Cohaesibacter sp. ES.047: one gene and its partner. Each later gene encodes a partner of the first gene's protein in a complex. Links are inferred from orthologs where the notes say so. Each region holds a gene or a part of one and is shown in the gene's direction. Other genes may lie near its edges.

What was found. Proteins that work in one complex are often made in the same cells at the same time.
Region 2: the proteins of CPH65_RS13440 (region 1) and CPH65_RS19680 are in contact, whole or in part, in a crystal structure (PDB 3ZGX), measured with the Bacillus subtilis proteins. The link is inferred for Cohaesibacter sp. ES.047 from one-to-one orthologs.

The regions. Positions count from the first base shown.
Region 1 is NZ_LT907844.1:2,935,914-2,944,378, forward strand. Bases 1,944-6,044 are described here. They hold CPH65_RS13440 (chromosome segregation SMC family protein), read left to right. Parts: upstream 1,944-2,328; coding sequence 2,329-5,844; downstream 5,845-6,044. Other genes in these bases: CPH65_RS13435 (DsbA family protein), read left to right, coding at 1,944-2,193; CPH65_RS13445 (glutathione S-transferase), read left to right, coding at 5,964-6,044. Outside these bases: CPH65_RS13420 (SH3 domain-containing protein), read right to left, coding at 1-49; CPH65_RS13425 (MarR family winged helix-turn-helix transcriptional regulator), read left to right, coding at 239-706; CPH65_RS13430 (organic hydroperoxide resistance protein), read left to right, coding at 853-1,281; more of CPH65_RS13435, read left to right, coding at 1,540-1,943; more of CPH65_RS13445, read left to right, coding at 6,045-6,659; CPH65_RS13450 (NUDIX hydrolase), read right to left, coding at 6,732-7,199; CPH65_RS13455 (hypothetical protein), read right to left, coding at 7,290-7,799; CPH65_RS13460 (porin), read right to left, coding at 8,045-8,465. UniProt on the Bacillus subtilis protein: Required for chromosome condensation and partitioning.
Region 2 is NZ_LT907844.1:4,291,652-4,294,980, reverse strand. The notes cover bases 344-3,329. They hold CPH65_RS19680 (ScpA family protein), read left to right. Parts: upstream 344-1,441; coding sequence 1,442-2,218; downstream 2,219-3,329. Other genes in these bases: CPH65_RS19670 (ABC transporter ATP-binding protein), read left to right, coding at 3,046-3,329; scpB (SMC-Scp complex subunit ScpB), read left to right, coding at 2,215-2,925; CPH65_RS19685 (SPOR domain-containing protein), read left to right, coding at 344-1,159. Also shown: more of CPH65_RS19685, read left to right, coding at 1-343. UniProt on the Bacillus subtilis protein: Participates in chromosomal partition during cell division. May act via the formation of a condensin-like complex containing Smc and ScpB that pull DNA away from mid-cell into both cell halves.

The DNA.
Region 1 (8,465 bases):
ACATCAAGAGGCGCTGCCGTGCGGACTTTGGACTTTTCTTGAAAGACATAATTGGCTCTCCCCCTTCGATTGATCCGGAAAATGCTTGATACATGAAACAGCCCGGTTGCGTCTCATGATACCACACCTTTCATCTCCAAGCTCCGGATTTGAAGATGGCTCGCGGATTGGCAGGCTCGGGCTTGTCTTTCGACCAAGCGCCCATTAAATTGTGCGATAACTAAAACAGGATTTGCCAATGTCATCCCGGAATAAAAACAGCGCTGAAATGAAGCACCCCTTGCCTCTGGATGAACAGCTCTGCTTCACACTCTATTCTGCGTCGCTCGCCATGACTCAGCTCTACAAGCCACTGCTGGATCCGATTGGCCTGACCTATCCGCAGTATCTTGTGATGCTCATCCTGTGGGAGAAGGATGGCCTGACACTCAAGCAGATCGGCGCCAGACTGGGCCAGAAATCGGGGGCGTTGACGCCTGTGCTCAAGCGTCTGCAAGAGGATGACCTGATAACGCGTGAAAAGAGCAAGAGTGATGAACGCGCGCTCGATATCCATCTCACGGCAAAAGGGCATGCGCTGAGTGAAAAGGCCGCTGGAATTGGACCGTGCGTGCTGGACGCCAGCGCGATGGCGGTTGACGATCTCATCCATTTGCGTGAGACACTGGCCCGCCTGCGCGGCAATCTACTGGATGCTCACATTTAGGTGATGCCATGAAAAGCAATTGCAAGGACCGGTTGACAGATCGGAGCAGCGTCACTATCTCTTTAATATAATAGTTATCGCAATAACAAAATATCTGGTGACGTTTTCCGGTGATTGTTAAGCCACCCAACTGAAGGAGTTATCTCATGGAGATCATGTACAAGACCAGCGCAACAGCGACCGGTGGCCGTGAAGGCACCGCAAAATCCGTTGATGGCAAGCTCGAAGCTGTTCTGAGCACTCCCAAGGAACTGGGCGGCGACAACGGCCCGGGCACCAATCCCGAGCAGTTGTTTGCAGCAGGCTATGCCGCATGCTTCCTCAGTGCCCTGAAACTGGTCGCAAGCCAGGCGAAGGTGAAACTGGATGACAGCGCGAGCGTAACGGCCAGCGTTGGCATTGGCCCCAATCCAGCAGACGGCGGTGCCGGGTTCGCAATCGATGTAGATCTCGAAGTCCAAGCCCCGGGTGTTGATGAGGCAGAGCTCAAAGGCCTCGTTGAGAAAGCCCATGAGGTCTGTCCCTATTCCAACGCAACACGCGGCAACGTCCGTGTTGGGCTCAGCGTTAGTTAAGAAAAACAGTCCCCTAACAAACTCGAAGGGTGATTTCTATCTCGGAGATCGCCCTTTTCCTTATCGCAAGTCCAATCATAGGTTCGAAAAATCAAACATTACAAATCCGCAAGGTGAATATCTCAGTCAGGATCTTGCCCTTTATTCGCCAAAATGTGATTGAAGTGTCAGCAAACAAAGAGGACGAAGAGGGCCAATCTCGCTATGATGCGCCCAAGTTCACCGAGCGTAAAAGACAACGATGACAAGGAACAGAACATGGCCATCACGCGTAGAGATCTTTTGGCGACCGGCAGCCGACTAACGCTAGGGCTCGCAGCCTTCGCCAGCCTGCCTGCGCTGTCAACCGCACCAGCCCTTGCTGAGAGCTTTGATCAGGACAAGCTCCTTGAAAAGGGCAATCTGGAAGACGTCGTTCTCGGTCAGGACGATGCACCGATCACCGTTATCGAGTATTTCTCTTTGACGTGCGGTCATTGCGCCAATTTTCATGCGACCACCTTCAAGCATGTCGATGAGAAATATATCAAGACAGGCAAGATCCGCTTCATCCTGCGCGAGTTCCCGTTGGATCCACTTGCTGCAGCCGGGGCCATGCTCGCCCGTTGCGCACCCAGTGGCAATCCCGAGCCGATGATCAGCTTGTTGCTGGATACCCAGCGCACCTGGGCCTTTTCGGACGATCCTGTAAAGCAGCTGGAAATCATGTCGAAACAGGCAGGTTTTACACAGGAGAGCTTCAAGGCATGTCTCACCAACCAAAAACTGCTGGACGATATCACGGCAGTGCGGGAACGTGGACATGAGGAATTCAAGGTTGATTCCACGCCGACTTTCTTTGTGAACGGCGAAAAACATGTCGGAGCCATGTCGGTTGAGGAGTTCGACAAAATTTTGGAACCACTGCTCTAATCGAATTGGTCGGTTCCGCATCGACCAAGTTCTCAAGGCGTGTCAAATGGTCCGGTCAGGGTCGTTGGCACGCCTTTTGTCGTTGGTGCCCTGCCGCCTGATTGCAGCCACGCCCTCTTCCGGGAGAGGTGTCTGATGATTTTCACGAAGCTGCGGCTGCTTGGGTTCAAATCCTTTGTCGAGCCGATGGATTTCATCATTCATCCGGGTTTGACCGGTGTGGTCGGGCCCAATGGGTGCGGCAAGTCCAATCTTGTCGAGGCTCTACGCTGGGTGATGGGCGAAAACAGCTATCGCAACATGCGTGCTTCGGGGATGGATGACGTGATCTTTGCCGGATCGACCCATCGACCGGCGCGCAATACCGCCGAAGTGACCGTCTTTCTGGACAACACGGCCCGCACCGCGCCTGCGGGCTTTAATGATGAGGATGCGATCGAGATTTCCCGCCGCATTGAGCGGGAGAGCGGCTCGGCCTACAAGATCAATGGCAAAGACGTACGTGCTCGTGATGTGCAGTTGCTCTTTGCGGATGCGTCGACGGGCGCGCGCTCACCCTCGCTGGTCGGGCAGGGGCGCATTGGCGAGATCATAAGCCAGAAGCCGACACAGCGCCGCGGCCTGCTCGAAGAGGCCGCTGGCATATCGGGGCTGCATTCGCGCCGCCACGAAGCAGAACTGCGTCTGAAGGCGGCAGAAGGCAATCTTGAGCGTCTTGAAGACATTATGGCGCAGATCGCGACCCAGCTTGAGGGTCTGAAGCGACAGGCCCGCCAGGCCAACCGCTATCGCAATCTTTCATCTGATATCCGTTCCACAGAGGCCACGCTCTATCATTTGCGCTGGCGCGATGTGATGAGCGATGAGGAAAAGGCGAAAGAGGAACTGCGCCGCGCCGATCTCGCTGTAGCAGAAGCAACAACGCAGCAATCAGCCGCCGCGCGTGAAGAAGCCGTCGCAAAACATCAATTGCCGGACTTGCGTAACAAACAGGCGGAAAAGGCCGCAGCCCTCCAGCGGCTGACGCTGGCCGCACGCGAACTGGACGGAGAAGAACAGCGCGTCAAGGAAAAGATGGTCGATCTCACGCGCCGCGTGGAGCAATTGAAGGAAGACCGCGCGCGCGAACAGCAGTTGGTCACCGAGAATGCCGACCTGTTGGCCGCTCTTGATGAGGAAAAGGCACAGCTGGTCACCGAGGAAGAAGCCACGGGCACAACCAGACTTGAGGCCGAGAAAGCGCTTGCCGATGCTGAAGCGGAGCTGCAAAAGGCCGAAAGCCATGCAAGCGACCTGACCGCTCGTCTGGCCGAGGCGGAAGGTACGGCCCGCCAGATGGCTCAGGCGACCGAAGCGGCCCGGGGGCGGGTTGCCCGTCTTGCAAGCCAGACGGCCCAAAGCCGCCGGGATCTGGACAAGGTGAGTGATGAGCTCGATCGTGACAGCGATCTCGATGTACGCCGTGCCGAGGTTGAGACAGCATCTGAAGAGCTTGAGGTTCTTGAAGCCGCGGCCGAAACCGCATCCATTGCCGTGGCCGAGATGCGCGAGGCCGAAACCGAGGCTCGCCGCGCCCGCGCCGATGCCGAGAGCGCTTTCAACCGCCTTGACACCGAAGCCCGCACCCTGGCCAGAATTGTCCAGTCCGGTGAAGACACCCGTTTTCCAACCTTGATGTCTCGCTTGAAGGTCGAGGCCGGTTATGAAACCGCATTGGCAGCCGCGCTCGGGGACGACCTTGATGCGGCTCTTGATGCCAATGCTGCCCGTCACTGGGACGAGCTACCGCCATTTGATGATGATCCCGATCTGCCGAATGATTTGCCTAGGCTCGCTGAGATGGTTGCCGGGCCGGATCGCGTCACGCGCCGCCTCAATCAAATTGGCATCGTTGCCGCCAGCGATGGCGCCGGCATGCAACCGCTCCTCAAGCCCGGTCAGCGTCTGGTTAGCCTTGCAGGAGATCTGTGGCGGTGGGATGGCCTTGTCATGAAAGCCGGTGCACCAACCTCGGCCGCTCAGCGCCTAGAGCAAAGAAACCGGCTGGAGGAACTGGAAGGGCGGCTTGAAGAAGCACAAGACCAATTGGAGATGGCGCGAAGGGCCTTTCAGGAAAAGCAGGATGCGGCTGCTGACAGCGCCAAGGCGGAACAGACCGCCCGCAACCGCTGGCGTGATGCCCAGAAACGCCTTTCACTCCTGAGAGATGCACTGTCCCGTGCAGAACGGGATGCCAATCAGTTGCTGGCCAGAAAAGCGACGCTCGAAGCGACGCTTGAGCGCCTTGTTGAGGATGAGGAAGAAGCCCGCGCGGTGCTGTATGAGGCGGAACAACAGCTGCAGGATTTACCGGACTTTGCGCATCTGCAACGCGAGCGAGATGAGGCGCGCCTCGTCCAGTCGGAAACCCGCAGTCTGGTTGCAGAAGCCCGCGCCAATGTTCAGGGACTGACCCGCGAGACCGACATGCGGCAGCGGCGCCTTGAGGCCATTGAACGGGAGCGGTCAAGCTGGGTGGCCCGCGCGCAAAATGCGGACGCCCAGATTGCCACGCTCGATGCACGCCTTCAGGAGACAGAAAAGGAAATCTCTGCTCTTGAGGATGCGCCAGACGATTTTGCGGCGCGGCGGCGGTCGCTTCTCTCCGGGATTGCCAAGGCAGAGGAAATCCAGAAAGAAGCCAGCGATGCTCTCGCCGAAGCCGAACGCGCGGCGATGGAAGCTGATGTTGCATCCAAGGTCGCCATGGAAGGGCTGAGCACGACAAGGGAAGCGCGTAGCCGCGCCGATGAACGCGTGAAGGGCATCGAAAGCCGCAAACAGGAACTGACGCGACAGATCGCCGAAGCGCTTGATTGCGCCCCTGCCGCGACGTTCGGGCTGGCTGGCCTCAAGCAAGGCGCTCCCTTGCCCGCGATGGCGGCAATCGAGAGCAAGCTTGAGCGCCTGCGCAACGAACGCGAGCGGCTCGGAGGCGTGAACTTGCGCGCCGATGAAGAGGCAACCGAAATCTCCGATCAACTGAGCACCATGGAAACCGAGCGCGATGATCTCATTGAGGCGATCAAGAAGCTCAGAAATGGGATTTTCAACCTCAACAAGGAAGCCCGTGCGCGCCTTCTTGCCTCGTTCGAAGTGGTCAACGAACACTTCAAGTCGCTGTTCTCCAAATTGTTTGGTGGCGGTCAGGCCGAATTGCAGCTCACCGAAGCGGATGACCCTTTGCAAGCCGGTCTCGATATTGTCGCACGACCGCCGGGCAAGAAGCCGCAAACCATGACACTGTTGTCTGGTGGCGAGCAGGCGCTGACGGCTATGTCGCTGATTTTTGCGGTTTTTTTGACAAATCCTGCGCCGATTTGCGTGCTTGATGAGGTCGACGCACCGCTCGACGATGCGAATGTGGAGCGTTTTTGCACCTTGCTGCTGGAAATGCGCCAGTTGACCGAAACCCGCTTTGTCACCATCACGCACAACCCGATCACCATGTCCCGCATGGATCGCCTGTTTGGTGTCACCATGGCAGAGCGCGGGATTTCGCAGTTGGTGTCTGTCAATCTGGAGGCGGCCGAGGAGTTGATCAGCGATGATGACGAGAAAGCAGCTCTCGCCACCGTGCCCCCCGGCCACCCTTCTGTCGACCGGGCCTGAGTGCCGCTATCGGCCACCTCAACATCTCTATTCTATCGTCTGGAGACTGCGCTCAGAAGTTGTCATGGTCTGAATTCTTGCCTAATCTATGGAAAACATCCAAACCCAAAGGTGCTTTCATGTCTCGGCCAGAGTCTCGCGATCTCAAATTGACGCTCTATATAGCCAACAAGAACTATTCTTCCTGGTCCTTTCGGCCGTGGATTGCGATGACGCAGAAGGGCATCCCTTTCACCGAGCATTTGCTGCAATTCGACGAGGCGACGGGGCACGCCCATTTCATCGAATTCTCTCCCACCAAGAAAGTGCCGGCCTTGCGAGTCGAGCAGGAAGGAGCTGAGACGGTCACCATCTGCGAATCCCTCGCGATTTTGGAAGTGGTGGCGGATCTGTTCCCCGAAGCATCGCTGTGGCCCGAAGACGTCATGGACCGGGCCAAGGCCAGAGCCTTTGCCGCTGAAATGCACGGCGGGTTCTTTGGTCTTCGTGGGTCGTGTCCGATGAACATGCGCAGAGAGATCAAGGCCCTTGACCTTGATCCCTACAGTGCAGGCGCTGTTGTCAAGAATGTGGAGCGAATCGAACAGATCTGGTCCGAATGTCTTGATCAATCGGGCGGTCCGTTTCTGTTTGGCGATTTCGGCGCCATCGATGCCATGTACGCGCCTGTCATCAATCGGTTCGAGAAATATGCATTGAGCGATAGCGACGTGTTCGGTCGCTATCGCAAGGCGATGAAAGCCCTGCCTGCCTGGCAGCAATGGGAGGAAGCCGCGCTCAAGGAGCCATGGATCGTGCAGGAAGATGAGGCCTGATCCTTGGTCGACGGCCGCGCTTTAGTGCTGAGCGTGGGTGAATCAGGCTTCAGTGTGGCTGCGCTTGGCTTCTCACGCGGGCAGGTAGATGCGTTTCCCGCCATTTACCAAGCGGTTTATGACGTCGATGGTGCCGTCAGTCAGGGGATAGGTTTTGACCTGATCAAGCGGCACCCACAATGCTTGTCGCGCATCATCGCCCGCTGACAGGATCGGCAGGGGAAGATCCAGAGCCGATGGGTGACCGACAAAGACCGCGATGACGAAATGACGGCTACAGCGTGCTTCTTCATCGTGGAGAATGACTTCAACCAGTTCTCCAACACCCTTGGGCGTGAAATCGAGACCTGTTTCTTCAAGAATCTCGCGCTGGATTGCCTCTTCAAGACTCTCGCCGGTCTCCACCGTGCCACCTGGCAGGCTCCATTCGCCCGCAAGGGGTGGATTGCCCCGTTCAATCAGAAGCACGTGATCTCCGGATCGTATAAGAGCACTTACGCCGAGAAACGGATGGTCGGGGTAGGAGCGTGACGTCGCCATGGAATAACCTTGTCTCAATCCAAGTCTATTTAAGGCTCTGGATGGATAAAAGACCAACGGCAGGTCACGACGAAAGCAGTCGGACCAGCATTAGTCAAAAAGGCGGTCGACTTCATCCTGAGCAGTCGGATGATCAATGGCAAGCATCCAGTCCGTGGTACCAGCACTTGCATTCACCAGCGCACTGGCTTTGTCGATCAATGGCCGGATCTCGGTCGAGGCTGAAAAGGCGAGGCTCTCATAAGACGCGCCTGAAAGATCGCCATTCAAATTCGAAATTCGCTCGATCAACCCGAAGACATTTTCATCGATTCTCCCGATCAGATCCTCAAAGAGTTTCTTCACCTCAGGTGAAACCTCGTCATAAAGCTCAATGGCGAGGGTCTTTTCCTTGAAGGTGGATTGCTCGAAATAGTCGGCATAGCTCATTGGCTGCCATGAAAACACGTCCTCGGCGCAATCCGGCATTGCTGGCAGCATCTCGATCAGCATGAGTACTTCATTGAAGTGATTCAGATAATCAGTTGCCAGTAGCGTGTCGGGATTGATGTTCGCAGCGCGTAAAGCCTGCGGATCCCTGAGAGTTTCAACTTCGCTCATGCCTGCCTTACCTACAGCGCGGTGTCCATGAAGAAATGGAATTGAGTCCAAGCTTAGAAGGCGTGGGTTTCCAAATGTTTGACGAAGTGAAGAGAAAATTACAAAAGTTGAGTCTCAGCGGCATCTGAAGACGATATGGATGAGACATCCTGTCGCGTCGTGGCTCTCAAATACAAAAGGCCCCGGAGAGAAACTCTCCGGGGCCTCGAAACCTGCGTTTCGTAATCTAAGCGATTAAGCCAAGATTAGAAAGTGCGAATGATTTTGAGGCGAGCGCGTACGTCGTCCCAGTCTTTCACGCCAGAAGCCGAAGAGTAGTCGGTTTTCTGGTAGCCAACAAGACCAATAACGTTCAGGTTATCAACTACTTCGTAATCAATCTGAGCTGCAACACCCCAGTGAGAGGTGTCGAAGTTAGTAACGGTCTTGTCGATCCACTTTTCGTAGCCACCGTCAAGAGCGAAGGTTACGTTGTCAGCGAAGGAATATTCAAGACCTGCAGACACTGTCCAGTTAGCCATCAGAGTGCCGTCGAATGCGGAAGGCGCTGATAGGGCAGTCGTGAACTTAGGCAGGTACATGTTGGAACCGCGGGAATAACCACCAGCAACACCAACGCTAAGGCCTTCAGCTATGTCTACGGTAGCTTTACCACCGACTGAGTAG
Region 2 (3,329 bases), 1.4 Mb from region 1 along the record:
TGATCCGGCCTATCAGTCAGATTATGCGCATGGAACCTATGCGGACCCGGCGGTGGCGCAGGCGGCCATGGAAGGGTCTCCCTATGTCCATGATGATGAGTATTCCGCTGCCGATGTCGAAGCCGCCGCTGCGGCTTCTGCTGCCGCTGCCCAGAGACGCGAGAAAAGCCGCAAGAAGCTGGTGCCCATCGTGGCTGCGGTCGCGGTTGTTCTTCTCGGTGGTGTCGCTGCTTGGAGTTTCTTTGGTGGTGACAATGGCAGCACCGAAACGCCAGTGATCACTGCGGATACCGATCCTGTCAAGGAAGCCCCTGAGGATCCGGGCGGCAAGGTCGTGCCGCATCAGAACAAGACCGTTTACAACCGGATCGATGGAACCGAGACCGACGAAGCGCCGAGCAGCATGATGCCGGCGACGGAAACGCCGATGGCGATTGATAACAATGGTCAATCTCCAAGGGTCATCGACATGTCTTCGGGCAAGTCGAATAACCCAGCCGATCCGGGATCGATCGCTCCCAAGGAAGTTCGTACGGTCATCGTTCGTCCTGATGGAACGATCGTGCCGCAGAGCAACCAGTCCGGGACTGCACAGACTAATCCCCTGCTGCAGGCGACCCCGTCCGAGTCTGCTTTGCAGCAAACCCTCAATTCTGACGTGAATGGTGCGAACAATCAGCCTGATCTGACAACCGCGCCCGCGACGGCTCCGTTGCCGCGGTCCAAACCGGCTGAACTCGTTGCCTTGCAAGAGGCCGCTCAAAGCACGCAGCAGGCTGTTCAGAATACGGTTGCACCACAGACAAATCAGAACGCTCAGACCAATTCTGGTCCGCTTGTGCTGTCTCCGGGCAATACGCCGACGCTGCAGGCGCCGACGCCACAGGTGCCGATCAACAATGTGGCCAATGGGCAATATACGGTTCAGGTTACATCCCAGCGCTCGCGAGACCAGGCAAGGGCAAGCTATGCCAGCATTCAGGCACAGCTTCCAAGCGTTCTCTCTGGCTATCAGCCTGATATCAAGGAGGCTGATCTGGGTGAACGTGGGACCTACTACCGCGTTCGTGTCGGTTCGTTTGCGGACCGGGCCAGCGCGACGAGCTTCTGTAGTTCGATCAAGGCTGCCGGCGGCGACTGTCTGGTTGCCCGCAAGTAGGCCTCGCTCAGTTGATGCACTTAAAACCCGGCTTTTCAGCCGGGTTTTTTGTTTGCCTGCTTGGATCATGGAGCGTTTGGCGCTAGGCTCCTGCGACAAGCCATGCGCACCTTTGGTGCGTGCGAATGAGTCGCTCTCTGCTGATCTGGATGGATGATGTCAGACACGGACGATCCCAGCACCGATTCCCCCAAGGACAAGGCTTCAAAGGTCGTTGAGGTCGAGGTCGTGCCGGGTTCCTTGTCAAAAGAGGATCTTGCGCAGCCTGACAGCTGGACTCATATGCAAGGCATTGATCTGGTTCCCAAGGCCGGGATTGGCGAGCCGACGCTGATCGTTGACGTCGAAGGCTTCGAGGGGCCTTTGGATTTTCTGTTGGCGCTTGCTCGGCAGCAGAAGCTCGACCTGACCAAGATTTCCATGGTGGCACTCGCGGATCAGTATCTTGCCTTCATTGAAAAAGCGCAGGCTTTAAGGCTCGAATTGGCTGCGGACTATCTGGTGATGGCAGCCTGGCTTGCCTACTTGAAGTCGCGCCTTCTCATACCGGATATGGAAGACGAGGATGAGCCCAGTGGTGAGGAACTCGCGGCGCTGCTTGCCTTCCGGCTGCGAAAGCTAGAGGCAATGCGCGAGGCTTCAGCCAAGCTGATGCAGCGAGAGCAATGCGGCAAGGATTTCTTCCTGCGCGGGGCACCAGAAGACATGTCACTCAATCGCAAGCCGCATTTTGAAGCAACGCTTTATGATCTTCTGACCTCTTATGCCGGGCTGCGGCAACGGCAATCGGTGTCGCTCGTTCATGTCCGCAAACGTGAGGTCTGGTCCTTGCAGGAGGCGCGGGATGTGCTGGTCCGTCTGGTGGGGGGATTGGCCGACTGGACGCCGATTGATGAGATCTTGCGCAGCTATCTTAAGCTGCGTGATGTGCGTGTCACCGCAACAGCGAGCAGCTTTGCCGCTGCGCTGGAGCTGGTGCGAGAAGGGCAGTTGGAATTGCGGCAGACGGATGCATTTGGCCCGATTTATATGCGCGGTAAGCAACGGGGAGAGGGATGAGCAAGGACGAAACCGAGGCGCTGGAAATCGGCGATGACGACGAGCTTATCGCTCTGGCCAGTGAAGCCCGCCTGCAGCTTAAACGCATGTTGGAGGCCCTTCTCTTCGCCAGTGCCGAGCCGCTGAGCCTGTCTGAGATCAGCGCACGGATGCCCGATCACATTGATGTCGTGGCGCTGTTGGCGCAATTGCAGAAGGACTATGCCGACCGCGGGGTCAATCTCATCCAGATCGAAAACAAGTGGTTGTTTCGCACGGCCAAGGACTTGTCCTTTCTCATGCAGGCCGAAGCTCTGGAGCCGAAGAAACTGTCACGCGCGGCTCTGGAAACCCTTGCAATCATCGCCTATCACCAGCCGGTCACCCGCGCAGAAATGGAACAGATCCGCGGCGTGTCGACGGTGCGCGGAACGCTGGACGTGTTGCTTCAGACCGAATGGGTGCGTGTGCGCGGACGTAGGAGGGTTCCCGGACGTCCCGTCACCTATGGTACGAGCGATCAGTTTCTTGTTCATTTCGATCTCGAATCGATCAAGGATTTGCCGGGTATTGAGGAGTTGAAGGGCGCGGGAATGCTGGATTCTGCCCTGCCTCCGGCCTTCTCCATGCCTGAGCCGGATGACAATGAGGATCTCGCGCCTGATGAAGACCCGATTGAGGATCTTGAGGCGCTTGAGGCCGTCGCGCTTGAAGATGAGAAACCATAGCGGTTGTTTACGCTCCCACCCAAAAGACGAAAGTTTCCATTGAGTTTGTCAGCGAGGACAGGATAAGAGTTGCCTTTAGAAGACAGTGAAGGGATTGGAATGGGCGTGCAAGAAGGACCGATGGATTGGGGTTCCAGATGGGGCAACCGAGGGACCGCGGCAGCGTCGATTGCTGCTGGACTGCGTTTCGATTCGATCTCCCGAAGCTTTGATGAAAAAGAGGTTCTTAGCGATATTGCCTTTTCTATCGAGCCGGGAGAAGTGGTTTCCCTGCTTGGTCAATCCGGGTCCGGCAAGACGACGCTGTTACGCATTGCTGCGGGCATTGAACGCCAAAGCCGCGGCTCGGTTCTGATCAACAATCGTGAGGTTGCCGCAGACGGCGTGTTTGTTCCGCCTGAAAA